Regions from separate parts of the Streptomyces qianjiangensis genome, predicted to be linked through region 3. Evidence: riboswitches for the same ligand, from Rfam matches in the RefSeq annotation. Region 3 holds a riboswitch; each other region holds the start of a gene.
The links. Region 3 has a riboswitch for cobalamin ahead of N8I87_RS26835 (ribonucleoside-diphosphate reductase subunit alpha). Riboswitches for the same ligand answer to the same signal wherever they lie in the genome.
Positions count from the first base shown of each region.

Region 1: linked by a shared signal. The riboswitch ahead of N8I87_RS37610 (CbtB domain-containing protein) and the one ahead of N8I87_RS26835 (ribonucleoside-diphosphate reductase subunit alpha) in region 3 are both predicted to bind cobalamin.
Region 2: linked by a shared signal. The riboswitch ahead of cobT (nicotinate-nucleotide--dimethylbenzimidazole phosphoribosyltransferase) and the one ahead of N8I87_RS26835 (ribonucleoside-diphosphate reductase subunit alpha) in region 3 are both predicted to bind cobalamin.

Region 1 is NZ_CP106798.1:8,251,172-8,256,047, reverse strand. Features, by position in the region: gene N8I87_RS37620 (VOC family protein) at 137-490, opposite strand; gene N8I87_RS37615 (CbtA family protein) at 665-1,417, opposite strand; gene N8I87_RS37610 (CbtB domain-containing protein) at 1,439-1,660, opposite strand; cobalamin riboswitch at 1,697-1,846, opposite strand; gene N8I87_RS37605 (STM4011 family radical SAM protein) at 1,913-2,800, opposite strand; partial or broken gene N8I87_RS37600 (STM4012 family radical SAM protein) at 2,811-4,153, opposite strand; gene N8I87_RS37595 (STM4013/SEN3800 family hydrolase) at 4,150-4,876, opposite strand, start outside.
Region 2 is NZ_CP106799.1:23,841-28,716, forward strand. Features, by position in the region: gene N8I87_RS42325 (nitronate monooxygenase) at 1-1,066, opposite strand, end outside; gene cobT (nicotinate-nucleotide--dimethylbenzimidazole phosphoribosyltransferase) at 1,327-2,457, opposite strand; cobalamin riboswitch at 2,548-2,728, opposite strand; gene N8I87_RS42335 (FAD-binding oxidoreductase) at 2,900-4,273, shown strand; partial or broken gene N8I87_RS42340 (acetolactate synthase large subunit) at 4,333-4,876, shown strand, end outside.
Region 3 is NZ_CP106798.1:5,787,932-5,792,807, forward strand. Features, by position in the region: gene N8I87_RS26820 (helix-turn-helix domain-containing protein) at 1-118, opposite strand, end outside; gene N8I87_RS26825 (hypothetical protein) at 211-453, shown strand; gene N8I87_RS26830 (ribonucleotide-diphosphate reductase subunit beta) at 366-1,379, opposite strand; gene N8I87_RS26835 (ribonucleoside-diphosphate reductase subunit alpha) at 1,379-3,736, opposite strand; cobalamin riboswitch at 3,861-4,002, opposite strand; gene N8I87_RS26840 (GNAT family N-acetyltransferase) at 4,055-4,561, opposite strand; gene mctP (monocarboxylate uptake permease MctP) at 4,682-4,876, opposite strand, start outside.

The DNA of each region.
Region 1 (4,876 bases), 2.5 Mb from region 3:
AGCCGTGAACGGTCGACCTGCCGAACGGCGGCCCCCGACTCCCTACTGGAGGTCGCGGTCCTCGAGCGGGGTCAAAGTGCTGCGGATGCCTCCCCACTCGGCGGAGGCGATGGTCACCGCCGGTGTGAAGGCCCGGTCAGGCGGGCTGCCACAGTTCGATTCGGTTGCCCTCGGGGTCGGTGACCCAGCCGAATCGGCCGACGCCCTCCATGTCCTGCGTCTCGTCGGCCACGTCCGCTCCCTTGGCGCGCAGTTGCGCGAGCATCGCGTCCAGGTCGCGGACCCGGAAGTTGAGCATGGTCTGCTGGGCGCGGGACCCGAAGTAGTCGGTCTCGGACTCGAACGGCGCGAACACCGTCGGCCCGGCTCCCTGACGCCACAGGCCGTGCTCATCGGCGTCCAGGCCCAGGCAGTCGCGGTACCACGCGCTCAGGGCCGCAGGGTCGGTGGCCCGCATGAAGTAACCACCGATGCCAAGCACACGTTCCATGCCGCCATCTTGCCAGGACGGCGGGCGTGCGGGCGCTACGACCCCGGCTTGACGTCTGGCCAACGGGCTCCTCCGCTCGTCGCCTCCGTCGGTGTCCCGAGAACGCGAGAGGGCCCCTTGAATCCGCCGGTTCCGAAGGGCCCTCTTGTGTCCTGAAGGTGTGTCCTGAAGGGATCAGTGCGCGGCTGGAACCGCCCGCCCGGACGAGGCTGCCGCGGGCTTGGGATTGAGCATCCGCTCGGCCAACTCGCCGAAGACGAGGCCGAATCCGCCCCACAGCACCGTCTGGATGGCCAGCGCGGAGAGCCGGAACCGCCACAGCAGGGTGGCCGGGAAGTCCTTCGGCACCTCGTTGATGACGGGCAGGAACGCGAACGCGAGCCCGATGACGACGGCGAAGGCCGCCACCGCCGTGACGGTCGCGTACCAGGTGCCCAGCGAGGGCGCGAGCCGCTTGCCCAGGATGGTGGCGGCGATCGCGAGGAGCACGCTGAGCGCCATCATCAGGAAGTACAGAGTCGTCCGCTTGCCGATGGTGTCGGGATCACCCACGGAGGGCGGATTGGCCGGGTACTTGAGGAACGGCACGACGTACACGGCCAGCAGTGCGCAGCCGGACAGCAGCAGCGCGGTCGCCCGGGGGCTGAACCGGCCGACGCGGCCGAGCGCGAAGCAGAACGCGAGCGCCGCGATGCCGCCGAAGGCGACCCCATAGACCAGGACGCCGGTGGCGAGTCCGGCGGTGGACTGCAGGGAGCGGGAGACGACCTCCATCTCGTGCTCGTGGGAGTGCGCCTCCTCGAAGCTGATCGCGTTGCCGACACTCGGCTCACCGAGGAAGTAGGCGACGACGAGGGCGAGCACGCCGGCGGCCAGGCCGGCGAGCATGCCCCGCACGAGGAGGTTTCTTACGGTTGTGGAGTTCATGGTTGTGCGGCGCCCCTCGCGTCAGTGGCAGGGGAAGCCGAGCAGATGGCGGGCGTCGTGCACCCACTCGTGGACGTCCGTGCCGTTGAACACGGAGGTGGCGCCCTGCTCGGCGCCGACGAAGTACAGCAGGACCAGCATCAGGATGCCGAAGAAGACCGCCCAGGGTGCTATCGCCTTCAGCGGCAGCGTGGCGGGAACGACGGGGGTGGTGGCTGTCGGCTGGGCGACGGTCTGCGCCATGGCAGGGCCTCCTCTGGGAGTTCGCGTCCCATCTCGGTGGTGCACTGGACGACGGCCACGGGTCTGACTCACGAAACGCCCCAGGGGCCTCTCGCATACAGTGGCGCGACCGTGCCGGATTCCCACCGGCTTCCGTCTCGCCGTCGTCGATATCGCACCGACGGTACCGCGAGTCGGGAGCATGGCCAAGACCGCGTCCACCAGGCGTGATCTTCCTCTCCCACCGGGTGGCCCGGCGGAGCGAGCGTCCCGTCAACTCCCCGTCACGTGTGACGGGTGGAGGATCGGGGTCGCTGGGGCCATGGCCGGGACGCGTTCCAGGACGCCGCCCGCGAAGACGTCGTACAGGGGCAGCGTCTCCAGGTGCACATAGCCGATGTGGCAGTCGCAGGTGGCGAGTGGGCAGGGGCGGGGGCGCAGGGCGGCGCGGTAGGAGCCGTCGTAGAGGTTGCCCAGCGGGGTGGGTACGAAGTGGCAGCGGCGGACGGTGCCTTCGCCGTCGACGGAGATCACGGAGTCGCCGGTGCGGCAGGGCAGTCCCGCGCTGGTGTGCGGGTGCCGGCTGTACGGGAAGAGTGGGTCCAGGCCCGTCCACCGGGCGGCCTCCGCGTCGGTGTAGGTGTGTCCCTCGGCGGCGTTGACCCACAGGTAGACGTGCTCGGGCAGGTCGGCGCGCAGGCGCCGGGCCGCGTCGAGATGGTCAACCAGGCCGACGATGCCGACGCTGAAGCGGATGCCGTACGCGGTCAGTTCGTGGCATTTGGTGAGGAAGCGGTCGTACGGGGTCTGTCCGGGGTGGTAGGTGCACCACAGGGCCAGCGTGTCGGGGTCGGCCTCGGCGAGCCAGTCGGTACGGCAGCTGAGGTTGGTCTGGATCGCCACGCGCCGGATGTGCGGCAGGTGGGACAGGTCGGCGAGGGTGCGCCGGTACCAGGAGCGGACCAGGCCCTCTCCCCACGGGGTGAACAGGAGGGACAGGCGGTCGCCGGTCTGCCGCCGGGCCCAGGCCGCGAAGCGCTCCAAGGAGGCGCGGTCCACGCGCAGTTGGGCGCCGGTGTCGCGACGCTTGGCGAAGGGACAGTACGGGCAGTCGTAGTCGCAGGAGGCGAGGGGGCCCCGGTAGAGGAGGGTGAGGTCCATGGCGGGCCGGTCACTTCCTCTCGTAGGCGGCCATGGCGGCCCGGACCGCCGGGGAGAACAGGTCGGGGCCGATCGCGTCGGAGTGGGCGAGTCCCTCGGGGGTGAGCCTGAGCGTGGTGCCGTCGTCGGTCAGCCAGCCGCGGTCGGCGAAGCGGGTGAGTTCGGGGCCGAAGTGGTCGGCGGGGGCGGCCCCGAAGCGGGCGCGGTAGTCGTCGGGGCACAGGCCCTCGGCCTGGAGCAGGGACTGCAGGAGGTGACGGCGGCGGGCCTCGTCGGTGTCGATGGGGCGGCCGTACTCGGCGTGGGCCAAGTCGGCGGCCGGGCGGGAGACGTAGTCGTCGATGATCGCGCGTATCTGGTGCATGTCCACGGCGTAGTCGAAGGAATAGTGCAGACGGGCCGTGTAGGAGCGGGCACCGCAGCCCAGGCCGATCATCCCGTCGGTCTGGCAGGCGTGGTCGTCGGCGCCCTGGGGCGGGGCGTCGGTGCGGCGGAACATGCGCATGGACTGCTGGTTGTAGCCGTGCGCGAGGAGGTGGTCGTGGCCTGCGCGATACAGGCGCAGCCGCTGTTCGTCCCAGGCGGGGTCGGGGCCGCTACCGCGTCGGCCCAGGCCGGTCAGGGGGCGGACGTAGAGGGGGTAGAGGTAGAGCTCCTCGGGTCGCCAGGCGAGGGCCGCGTCGAGGGAATGCAGCCAGGTCCGTTCCGTCTGGCCGTCGATGCCGTAGATGAGGTCGATGTTGAGGACGGGGATGCCGGCGTCACGGATGCGGGCGAGGGCCGACTCCACGTCGGCGCGGCGCTGCGGGCGTACGGCGGCACGGGCCTCGGAGTCGACGAAGCTCTGTACGCCCAGGCTCAGCCGGGTGGTGCCGCGCTCGGCGAGGACCGTGAGCCGGTCGGCCGTGGCGGTGGCCGGGGAGGCCTCGACCGACAGCGGGACGGCGCGCAGGTCGGCGCCCATGCGGTGTTCGGCGATGTCACACAGCCGCTCGAGCTCGGGGCGGTGAGGAAGGTCGGGGTGCCGCCGCCGAAGGCCGCCGTGGCGAACCGGACCTCGTCCGTGTCCCCGAGCGCTTCCCGTACGGCCCCCGCCTGGCGCTCCAGCGCGTCCAGGTAGGCGCCGGTCAGGCCGTCGGTGGCGCCAATGCGGGTGAAGAGGTTGCAGAAACCGCAGCGGACTTCGCAGAAGGGGATGTGGAGGTAGAGGGAGAGGGTGTCCTTGGGCTCGGCCGCCCAGAGGGTGTTCAGCAGGGGGCGGTCGTGGAGTCGGCGGTAGGCGGTCTTGTGGGGGTAGGCGTAGACATAGCTCTGGTAGGGGCTGGTTGCCGTCGTCAGCTCGGCGGTGGTCATCGGGCGGCCTCCGTCGGGCGGGATGCGGGGTCCAGGAAGAACTGGGCGTAGGGCACGGTCCAGACGGACTCGTGGCCGAGGCGGTGGCCGGTGTATCCGTCGTCGCCGTAGGCGGTGCCGTGGTCGGAACAGACGACGGCGAAGCAGCGGCGTCTGCTGCTCGCGGCGGCGAAGAGCCGTCCGATGTGTCGGTCCACGTATTCCAGGGCGGCGGCGTGCGTGGCGCGGGTGTCGCCGGCCTCGCGGGTCGCGCCGGGCAGGTGGAACCAGTTCGGCTGGTGCAGGGCGGACACGTTGACGAAGAGGAACAGTCGTTTTTCTGTGGGCAGTTCCCGTACGACGCGTTCGGCGCGGGCCACTTGGTTCCCGAAGGAGTCGGGGTCGGTGACGCCGAACTCCGGTGCCCAGTGGGACTCGTGGAACAGGCCGGGCAGCACCGAGCCCAGCGGGCCCAGCTTGTTGAAGAAACCCACGCCTCCGATGCACACGGTGTGATAGCCCACCTCGGCGAGGCCGGAGACGAGATCCGGGGTGTCGTAGACGAACGTGCCCCGAGCGGTGGTCTCGCTCCCCGCGAAGCTCGCGGCGAACAGGCGCGGATGCGGGCCGGGGGCGGCCGGGGTGGGCAGGAAGCCCGCGAAGATCGCCTGGTGGGAGGCGTAGGTGAAGCTGCCCGGGGCGTGCCGCTTCTCCCAGCGGCCGCCGGGGAGGTGACGGGCCAGG
Region 2 (4,876 bases), on a different replicon from region 3:
ACGGAAAACTGGTCGGAGAGGCCGCGGGGTCGTTGCGCACGGTCAGTTCGGAGCGGAGCTCACGCTCGACCATGTCCCGCCGCAACTGCGGGTCAAGGCCGGACTCCTCGCAGAGCGCGAAGACACTGCCGAGCTGGACGCCGGCCGCGCCCACTGCCCTGGCCCGGCGGACATGGTCCGGTCCGCACTGGCCGCCGGCGATCCAGAAGGGCAGGCCGAGGGCGGCCATCTTCGCCAAATCAGGGGTGTCCCGGGGGCCGTAGAGAGGATCGCCCTGCTCGTCCAGGCGCATCGGCCCGCGCGGTGGCGCGCTGTGCCCGCCGGCGCGGTGGCCCTCGACGACGAAGCCGTCCGGGGTGGTCTCCGGGGAACGGTTCAGATACGACGCCAGGGCCGGCAGCGAGACGATGGCCAGGACGTCGGGACGGCGCAGGGGCCCCGGCTGCGCTCCGCGCAGTATCGAGGCCGGATCGAAGCGCAGGTCCACGGGCTTGTCGTCACCGTCGACGTCCAGTCGCGCGGTGACGGGCCGCAGTTGGGCGAGCTGGGTCGCGATGCCCGGGATCTGTGCGGGAATGCCCGCACCGACCAGCACATAGTCCACGCCGGCCAGGATCGCGCCGAACATGGCGGGGACCGTGGCGAGCTGGACCTTCTCCAGGTAGTTGATGCCGACCGGTCCTTCGTGGCCTTCCCGGGCGAGCCACACCTCGCAGAAGTTGGCCACCACGGTCAGCGACCGGCCCGGGCACGCTTCCTCGGCCGTCAGCCGGGGTGTGGCCGCGAAGCGCTCGTCGGCGCCGATCCCGCCCTCGACGAAGTAGCGCTCCTGTATGGAATCGGCAAGCTCCCGTACGGGGAAGGCGGCCAGCGCCCGCCTCAGGTGGCCGCCGGGGTCACCGCCCTGCAGCACCCGGATCAGCAGGGTGTCCAGGGCGGTACCGGAGACGACACCCAACTGTCCGGTACGCGCGACGGCACGAGCCAGGCGCCAGCCGGACACGCCCACCCCCATTCCGCCTTGGATCAGCCAGGGCAGGTCTGCCCTCGTCCGGGGTGTGCTCATGGGTCCTCGCAAGGATGCTAGCCGGGTCCGGAACACGTACTTACGGTTCCGTAACCTACGATACCGTAACCAAAATTCGCGCCATCCCTCCCCCGGGTTCAGTAGCGGGCGTCGTAATGAGTGGGTGTCGCAGTGGGTGTCGCGGACGTGACCGGAGCCCGGTTCAGGCACGTCCTGAACCGGGCTCCGGTGGAAGACGCCCGCCTCGTGGACGGCGGGCGCAGTAGGTGTCCTGCCTGTGGCGCGGCAGGCAGGCTGTTTCAGAGGCTCTTGCTCGAGACCTCCGCGGAGTCGAATGTGGCCATGTCGCGCAAGGCGCGCACCCCCGCCTGTACGAGCGGCAGGGCCAGCACGGCACCGGTGCCCTCGCCGAGCCGTAGTCCCAGGTCGACCATGGGATGCAGGTCGAGGTGGCGCAGGGCGATGGTGTGCCCGGGTTCGACCGAGCGGTGTCCGGCCACACAGGCGGCCAGGGCATCAGGGGAGAGCGCGGCCGCGACCAGAGCGGCCGATGTGGCGATCACCCCGTCCAGGATCACCGGGACCCGGTGCATGGCGGCGCCCAGTACGAACCCGGCTATCGCCGCGTGTTCCAGGCCGCCGACCGCCGCCACGGCCCCGACCGGGTCGTGCGGGTCCGGCCCGTGCAGCTCCAGGGCGCTGCGCACCACCCCCACCTTGTGCCGTCGGGCCGTGTCGTCGATTCCCGCTCCGTGACCGGTGACGTCGTCCGGGTCCGCACCGGTGAACACGGCGATCAGTGCCGCGGACGCGGTGGTGTTGGCGATGCCCATGTCGCCGGTGAGCAGGCAGCGGCAGCCGTCGTCGACGAGTTGTGTGGCGACGCCGATGCCGACCTCGATGGCGTCGACGGCCTCCTGACGGGTCATGGCCGGAGCCTGGGTCATGTCGGCGGTTCCCGCCCGGACCCGGCGTCGTAGCAGCATGTCCGGGTTCGTGTCCGAGGTCGCCACCGGGGTGGCGACGCCCACGTCCACCACGACCACCCTGGCTCCGGTCTGAGCGGCCAGGACGTTCACCGCGGCGCCGCAGGCCAGGAAGTTGGCGACCATCTGGGTCGTCACCTCCTGCGGCCAGACGCTGACGCCCTGGGCGTGGACACCGTGATCGGCGGCGAAGACGGCGACCGCGGCCGGTTCCGGCAGCGGCGGCGGGCAGCTTCCCGCCAGAGCCGCGAGCTGGACCGACACATCCTCCAGCCGGCCCAGCGAGCCGGGCGGCTTGGTCAGGTTGTTCTGGCGGTCACGGGCCGCGGTGCGGGCGTCGGGGTCCGCGGGCGTGATGGCGGCCAGGGTGCGCTCCAGCAACTGGCCGACGGCGGGGTCGGCGGCAGACCGAAGGGTGGGGTCGGAGCCGGACGAGGGCACCATGAAGGGAGTTCCTTCCGCTGTCGACGGTTCTCCACGCCGCCGTGAACAGGCCGTGCCCGGGCGGGTAGTGCCTGGCTGCGGGACGGCCGGAATATCCTGGCTCCCGGATCTCGGCGCCCGGCTTGTGCAGCACGGGTACCGGCGCCGGCTCCCGGCCTTCCCAGCGGCCGGTTCGCACCGGCTGCCAGTGGCCATCAGCGGGAGGCAGCTCCCCGGTTACAGTGGCGGGCCCGCACCGGACTTGGGCCATCGGGCCCGCACCGGACTTCCTCCGCATCCGTCACCCGCATCCTGCCACACACCCGCCGTCGGCGAGCCGCCGCCCGAGGGGGTCCACAACGCATGCCGGTCCACATGGCCCTGGGCAAGGGCCGGACGGCCCCCTCCGGTGGAGTGGGTGCGCGGCAAGGATCGCGGGAGCGGGGGCCGAGGAGGGGGTGCGATGGCGGACACCGAGGCGCTGCTGGCCGGCGCCGTGGGGGCACGGCACGTTCTGGCCGGGGCGGAGGTCCCCCCTGAGTACGCCGGTGACGAGTCGCTGACCGCCCTGCCGCAGACGCCCGCGTACCTGGTCCGGCCCGCCGCGGCCGCCGAGGTGGCGGACGTGCTCAGAATCGCCGGCGAGGCCGGGATCCCGGTGACCGCCCGCGGCTCGGGGACCGGCATGTCGGGGGGATGTGTGCCCCGGCCGGGCGGGATCACGGTCTCGTTCGAGCGGATGAACCGCGTCCTGGAAGTGGACGCCGTCAACCACGTGGCCGTCGTGCAGCCCGGGGTCACCCTGGACCAACTGGACCACGAGGCCGCCAAGTCAGGCCTGCAGTATCCGGTGCGGCTCGGCGAACCCACCGCCAGCATCGGCGGCACCATCGCCACCAACGCCGGCGGGATGCACGCCGTACGGCACGGGGTCACCCGCCACCATGTGCTCGCCGTCGAGGCCGTCCTGGCGTCCGGCGAGATCGTGCGCGGCGGCGGCAAGTACGTCAAGACGTCCACCGGCTACGACCTGGCCCAGCTCCTGGTCGGCTCCGAGGGCACGCTCGCCCTGGTCACGGAGGCGACGCTGCGGCTGCGGCCGCGGGCCCGGCACTCCACGACCGTACTGGCGGCGTTCGCGTCGGCCGAGGACGCCTTCCGGTCGGTTCCGCCGCTGGCGGGCGGGGGCCTGGAGCCGGCCGCGCTGGAGTACGTGGACCCGCTGGCCATGGCGGCGATCGCGGACGGCCACGGCAAGGGGCTGGGCATTCCCGCGTCCGTGCGCCTGAGCGCGCTCGGCTATCTGCTCGTCGTGCTGGAGGACCGCTCCGGGACGCGGCTCCAGGAGGATGTCGAGGCGGTCGGCGAGCAGTTGCTCGAACTCGGCGCGGCGGACGTCTTCGTGCTGCCCGCGGCCACGGCGAGGAGCCTGGTCGAGGCCCGTGAGCGAGCCTTCTGGACGGCGAAGGCGGCCGGTGCCGACGACATCGTGGACGTGGTCGTGCCGCGCGGCGAGCTGCACGGGCTGCTGGCCGCCGCCCGGGCGGCCGCCGAGGACACCGGGTCGCTGGTCACCGGCTGCGGCCACGCCGGCGACGGCAACGTGCATCTGTCGGTCTTCCAGCCGGACCCCGTCCGCCGTGACGAGGTGCTGCGGCGGCTGTTCCGGGCGGGCCTGGAGCGCGGTGGCGCGGTCTCGGGCGAGCATGGGATCGGCAGGGCGAAGAAGTCGTACTTCCTGGAGCTGGAGGACCCGGCCAGGGTCGAGCTGATGCGCAGGATCAAGCAAGCCTTCGACCCGGGTGGAATCCTCAATCCCGGTGTGCTCCTCGACTGAAACCGCCGGTTTCTTCTGCCCACGGACATGACCATCACCAGGCGAGGACGGGACGAGACGTGAACGGTGCGGAAGCGGTCGTGGCGACCCTGCGGGCGTGCGGCGTGGAGGTGTACTTCGCCAACCCGGGCACATCCGAGATGCATCTGGTCGCCGCGCTGGACAGGGAACCGGCGGTCAGGGCGGTGCCCTGCCTGTTCGAGGGCGTCGCGACCGGGGCGGCCGACGGCTACGGCCGGATGACCGGCCGGCCCGCCGCCACCCTGCTGCATCTCGGACCGGGCCTCGGCAACGGCCTGGCCAACCTGCACAACGCGCGGCGCGCGGCCACACCTCTGGTGAACCTCGTCGGTGAGCACGCCACGCACCACAAACCGCTCGACGCCCCGCTCGAGTCGGACATCGACGCGCTGGCCGGGACCGTCTCCGGCTGGGTGCGCCGCTGCGGCGACGCGCCGGCCGCCGGTATCCACGCCTCTGCCGCCGTGGCCGCCGCCACGGCTCCCCCCGGCCAGGTGGCCACGCTGATCCTGCCCGCCGACATCTCCTGGTCGCCGGGGCCTCCCCGGCCCCGCCGCTGCCGTCCCAGCCGCCCGCACCCGT
Region 3 (4,876 bases):
CGAAGTCGTACGCCGGCAGCCCCTCGTCGCTGCGGTCGAGGCCGAACACCTCGCAGACGACTCCGAGTTCAAAGGGATGCACACCGTCGAGCAGGACGGTGGCCACGTTCCTCAGCATGCCTCCAGTGTGCCTCGGAAGTGGCAGCAATTCGAGGGTGTGCGGCAGTCCTGCCACTGTTTGTCAGGGGTGTTCGGCGCGACAGTGGTGACATGACTACAGCGCAGACAGAAGCCCTGATCGGAATGGCCGTCACCCTCGGGATCCTGGTCCTCCTGGTCCTCCCCTCACTGATCGGCATCGTGCACGACCGGCGCATCGACCGACAGCTCAGCAAGGCCCAGGAGGCCGGGAAGGCGGGACGGGATCAGAAGTCCTCGTCCAGGTCGACGGTGCCCTCCACCGCCACCTGGTACGCCGAGGGACGCCGCTCGAAGAAGTTGGTCAGCTCCTGAACCCCCTGCAGCTCCATGAAGGAGAAGGGGTTCTCGGAGCCGTACACCGGAGCGAAGCCGAGCCGGCTCAGCCGCTGGTCGGCGACGCACTCCAGGTACTGCCGCATCGACTCGGTGTTCATGCCCGGGAGGCCGTCACCGCACAGGTCGCGCGCGAACTGCAGCTCGGCCGCGACGGCCTCCCGCAGCATGTCGGTGACCTGCCGCTGAAGCTCGTCGTCGAAGAGGTCCGGCTCCTCCTTGCGGACCGTGTCCACCACCTCGAAGGCGAAGGACATGTGCATCGTCTCGTCGCGGAACACCCAGTTGGTGCCGGTGGCCAGACCGTGCAGCAGACCCCGGCTGCGGAACCAGTAGACGTAGGCGAAGGCACCGTAGAAGAACAGGCCCTCGATGCACGCGGCGAAGCAGATGAGGTTGAGCACGAAGCGGCGCCGGTCGGCCTTCGTCTCCAGGCGCTCCAGCTTCTCCACCGAGTCCATCCACTTGAAGCAGAACGCGGCCTTCTCACGGATGGAGGGGATCTTCTCCACGGCCGCGAAGGCCGCGGCGCGGTCCTCCGGGTCGGGGAGACAGGTGTCCAGCAGCGTCAGATAGAACTGGACGTGCACGGCCTCCTCGAAGAGCTGGCGGCTCAGATAGAGCCGTGCCTCGGGGGAGTTGATGTGCTTGTAGAGGGTCAGCACCAGGTTGTTGGCCACGATCGAGTCGCCCGTCGCGAAGAACGCGACCAGACGCCCGATCAGATGCTGCTCACCCGACGTCAGCTTCGCGAGGTCGGCTACGTCCGAGTGGAGGTCGACCTCCTCCACGGTCCAGGTGTTCTTGATGGCGTCCCGGTAGCGCTCGTAGAAGTCGGGGTAGCGCATGGGGCGGAGAGTCAGCTCGAAGCCCGGGTCGAGCAGGTTTTTGGCTTCGGTGGTCATTACTGGCAGGCCTCGCAGGACTCGGGGTTCTCAAGGGAGCAGGCGACGGCGTCGGGGTCGGCGACCTGCTGGACGGGGACGGTGGTCTGCGCCTGGGCGGCGCGGGCGATGCGGGTCGCCGGGCGCGAGCGCAGGTAGTACGTCGTCTTCAGACCCTGCTTCCAGGCGTACGCGTACATCGAGGAGAGCTTGCCGATGGTCGGCGTCTCCATGAAGAGGTTCAGGGACTGCGACTGGTCGAGGAACGGGGTCCGGTCCGCGGCCATGTCGATCAGCCCGCGCTGCGGGATCTCCCACGCCGTACGGTACAGCGCCCGTACGTCGGCCGGGATCCACGCGAAGTCCTGCACCGAGCCGCCCGAGTCGCGCAGCGCCTCACGGGTGCGGGCGTCCCAGACGCCGAGCTCCTTGAGGTCCCTCACCAGGTACGAGTTGACCTGGAGGAACTCTCCCGACAGGGTCTCGCGCTTGAACAGGTTGGAGACCTGCGGCTCGATGCACTCGTACACGCCCGCGATCGAGGCGATCGTGGCGGTCGGCGCGATCGCGAGGAGCAGCGAGTTGCGCATGCCGACGGCGGCGATCCGCTCGCGCAGGGCGGCCCAGCGCTCCGGCCAGGCGAGTTCCGCGCCGTAGTGGTCGGGGTGCAGGACGCCCCTGGCGCTGCGGGTCTTCTCCCAGGCCGGGAGCGGGCCGCTCCGCTCGGCGAGGTCGGCGGAGGCCTCGTACGCGGCGAGCATGATCCGCTCGGCGATCCGGGTCGACAGGGCGCGCGCCTCGGGCGAGTCGAACGGCAGCCGCAGCTTGAAGAAGACGTCCTGCAGCCCCATCGCGCCGAGGCCGACGGGACGCCACTTGGCGTTGGACCGGCCGGCCTGCTCGGTCGGGTAGAAGTTGATGTCGACGACACGGTCGAGGAAGGTGACGGCCGTGCGGACCGTCTCGTCCAGCCGCTCCCAGTCGATGTCCCCGTCGACGACGAACGCGCCGAGGTTGACCGACCCCAGGTTGCAGACCGCCGTCTCCCCGTCGTCCGTGACCTCCAGGATCTCCGTGCAGAGGTTGGAGGAGTGGACGACATGGCCCGGCTCGGCCGTCTGGTTGGCGGTGCGGTTGGCGGCGTCCTTGAAGGTCATCCAGCCGTTGCCGGTCTGCGCCAGGGTGCGCATCATGCGGCCGTAGAGGTCACGGGCGGGAATGGTCTTCTTCGCGAGCCCGTCCGCCTCCGCCTTGCGGTACACGGCGTCGAACTCCGCGCCCCACAGGTCCACCAGCTCCGGCACGTCCGACGGGGAGAACAGCGACCACTGCCCGTCGGCGTCGACCCGGCGCATGAACTCGTCCGGGATCCAGTGCGCGAGGTTGAGGTTGTGCGTACGCCGGGCGTCCTCACCGGTGTTGTCGCGCAGCTCCAGGAACTCCTCGATGTCAAAGTGCCAGGTCTCCAGGTAGACCGCGGCCGCGCCCTTGCGCCGGCCGCCCTGGTTCACGGCGGCGACGGAGGCGTCGAGGGTCTTCAGGAACGGGACGATGCCGTTGGAGTGCCCGTTGGTGCCGCGGATCAGCGAACCACGGCTGCGGATGCGGGAGTACGACAGCCCGATGCCACCGGCGTGCTTCGAGAGCCGGGCCACCTGGTGGTAGCGGTCGTAGAGGGAGTCCAGCTCGTCCAGCGGGGAGTCGAGGAGGTAGCAGGACGACATCTGGGGGTGCCGCGTGCCGGAGTTGAAGAGCGTGGGGGAGGAGGGCAGATAGTCGAGGCGGCTCATGAGCCCGTAGAGCGCGGCGACTTCGTCGACGGAGCGGGAGGACTCGTCCTCGGCGAGACCCGCGGCGACCCGCAGCATGAAGTGCTGGGGCGTCTCGACGACCTTGCGGGTGATGGGGTGGCGCAGCAGATAGCGGCTGTGCAGGGTGCGCAGGCCGAAGTAGCCGAAGCGGTCGTCGGCCGACGGGTCGACCAGGGCGTCGAGCCGCTCGGCGTGCAGCCGTACGAACGCGGCGGTGCGGTCGGCGATCAGCCCCTCGCGGTGCCCCACGGCGACGGACCCGGTGAAGGACGTCACGCCCTGCGAGGCGGCCTCGGCGCGGATGGAGAGGGTCAGCAGCCGGGCGGCCAGCCGGGAGTAGGCCGGGTCCTCGGAGATGAGGCCGGCCGCCGCCTCCGTGGCCAGCTCGCGCAGCTCCGTCTCGTCCGCCCGGGTGGACCGTCCGCGCAGCGCGGCGGCGGCGACGCGGCCGGGGTCGGTGTCGGGCAGGTCGGCGGTCAGCTCGGTCAGGGTCCGCAGCAGCGCGGCACCGGGACCGACGGTCTCCAGGCGGGTCGCTGAATCCGGTTCGGCTGGCGCGATGGTCACGTGGGGCTCTCCCTGGCTCGGCACGGGGGCCTTGCGCAGGGCAGGGGGCAGCACACGAGCGCACGCGGCGTCGCGTCCACCGGCCCATTCCACGAGGCCCGGACGTCGGGGCACCCGGGCCGGACGGCCGGGTGCGCTGTCGGCAGGTCCTCGGACTGACACGAGCGCGCTTCGACCCCCGGGGGGCGGATACGCGCAAGTACACCGTTGCGGGACAGTTCCGGATTCGCACCGGATTCCCCTGCGGCGACAGCGAGCATGAGCATACATCTAGTGCCTGGCTGCCGTGCCACCCCCAGATGTTGTGTCGTGGCGGTATCAGAGCGTCAACTCGTAGGTGAGGAGTGTGATGTCGTCGAGGTGGGGGAGGGGATTCCAGTCCCGCTCTGGTGTGCGGACGAAGCCCATGCGTTCGTAGATGCGATGGGCGGCCCGCATGGAGCGCTGGGTGGACAGCACGACCCGTACGCAGCCCGGTGTGGCCCGCGCGCGATCGACACAGGCGCGCACCAGGGCCTCCCCGACGCCGCGACTGCGTGCCGCGTGGCCGACCGCGAGCATCCGTATCTCGGCCTCTCCGGCGCGGGCGATGTCGGCCATGGGCCCGCCCGCCGGTACGAAGGTGACGCCGCCGAGCAGTTCGCCGTCCGCCACGGCGGCCAGTACCTCCGCGGCGGCCGCGCGCTTGGCCACGTCTCTGAGCTCGCCGAGGTACCCGTCGCTCTCCCCGAAGTCGAGGAGGCCGTCCTGGAGATAGGCCTGGGCGGTGATCTCGCCCAGGGTGCCGTACTCGTCCGGGGCCGTCCGCCTGATCTCGATGTCCATGGGACCGAGTGTGCAGGACGGGTACGACAACGGGCCGCCGGATTTTCTCCGACGGCCCGTTCTTGCCTGCCCTCAGCGGCCGGTGTCGTCAGCGGCTCGCGTCCGCGGTGACCGGCGTCCTCAGTGGCCCGCGTCCGCGGTCGCCGGCGGCAGCTCCACCTGGACGCCCGGGTCGCCGGAGTCCGCCGTGTAGTCCGCCGGGCTGGTCTCGTCGACGCCCTCGGGGGCCTTCAGCGCCTTCAGGACGAAGGTCAGCACCACCGTGACGGCCACGTTGAGCACGAACGCGGTGAGGCCGATGTAGCCGATCTCCCC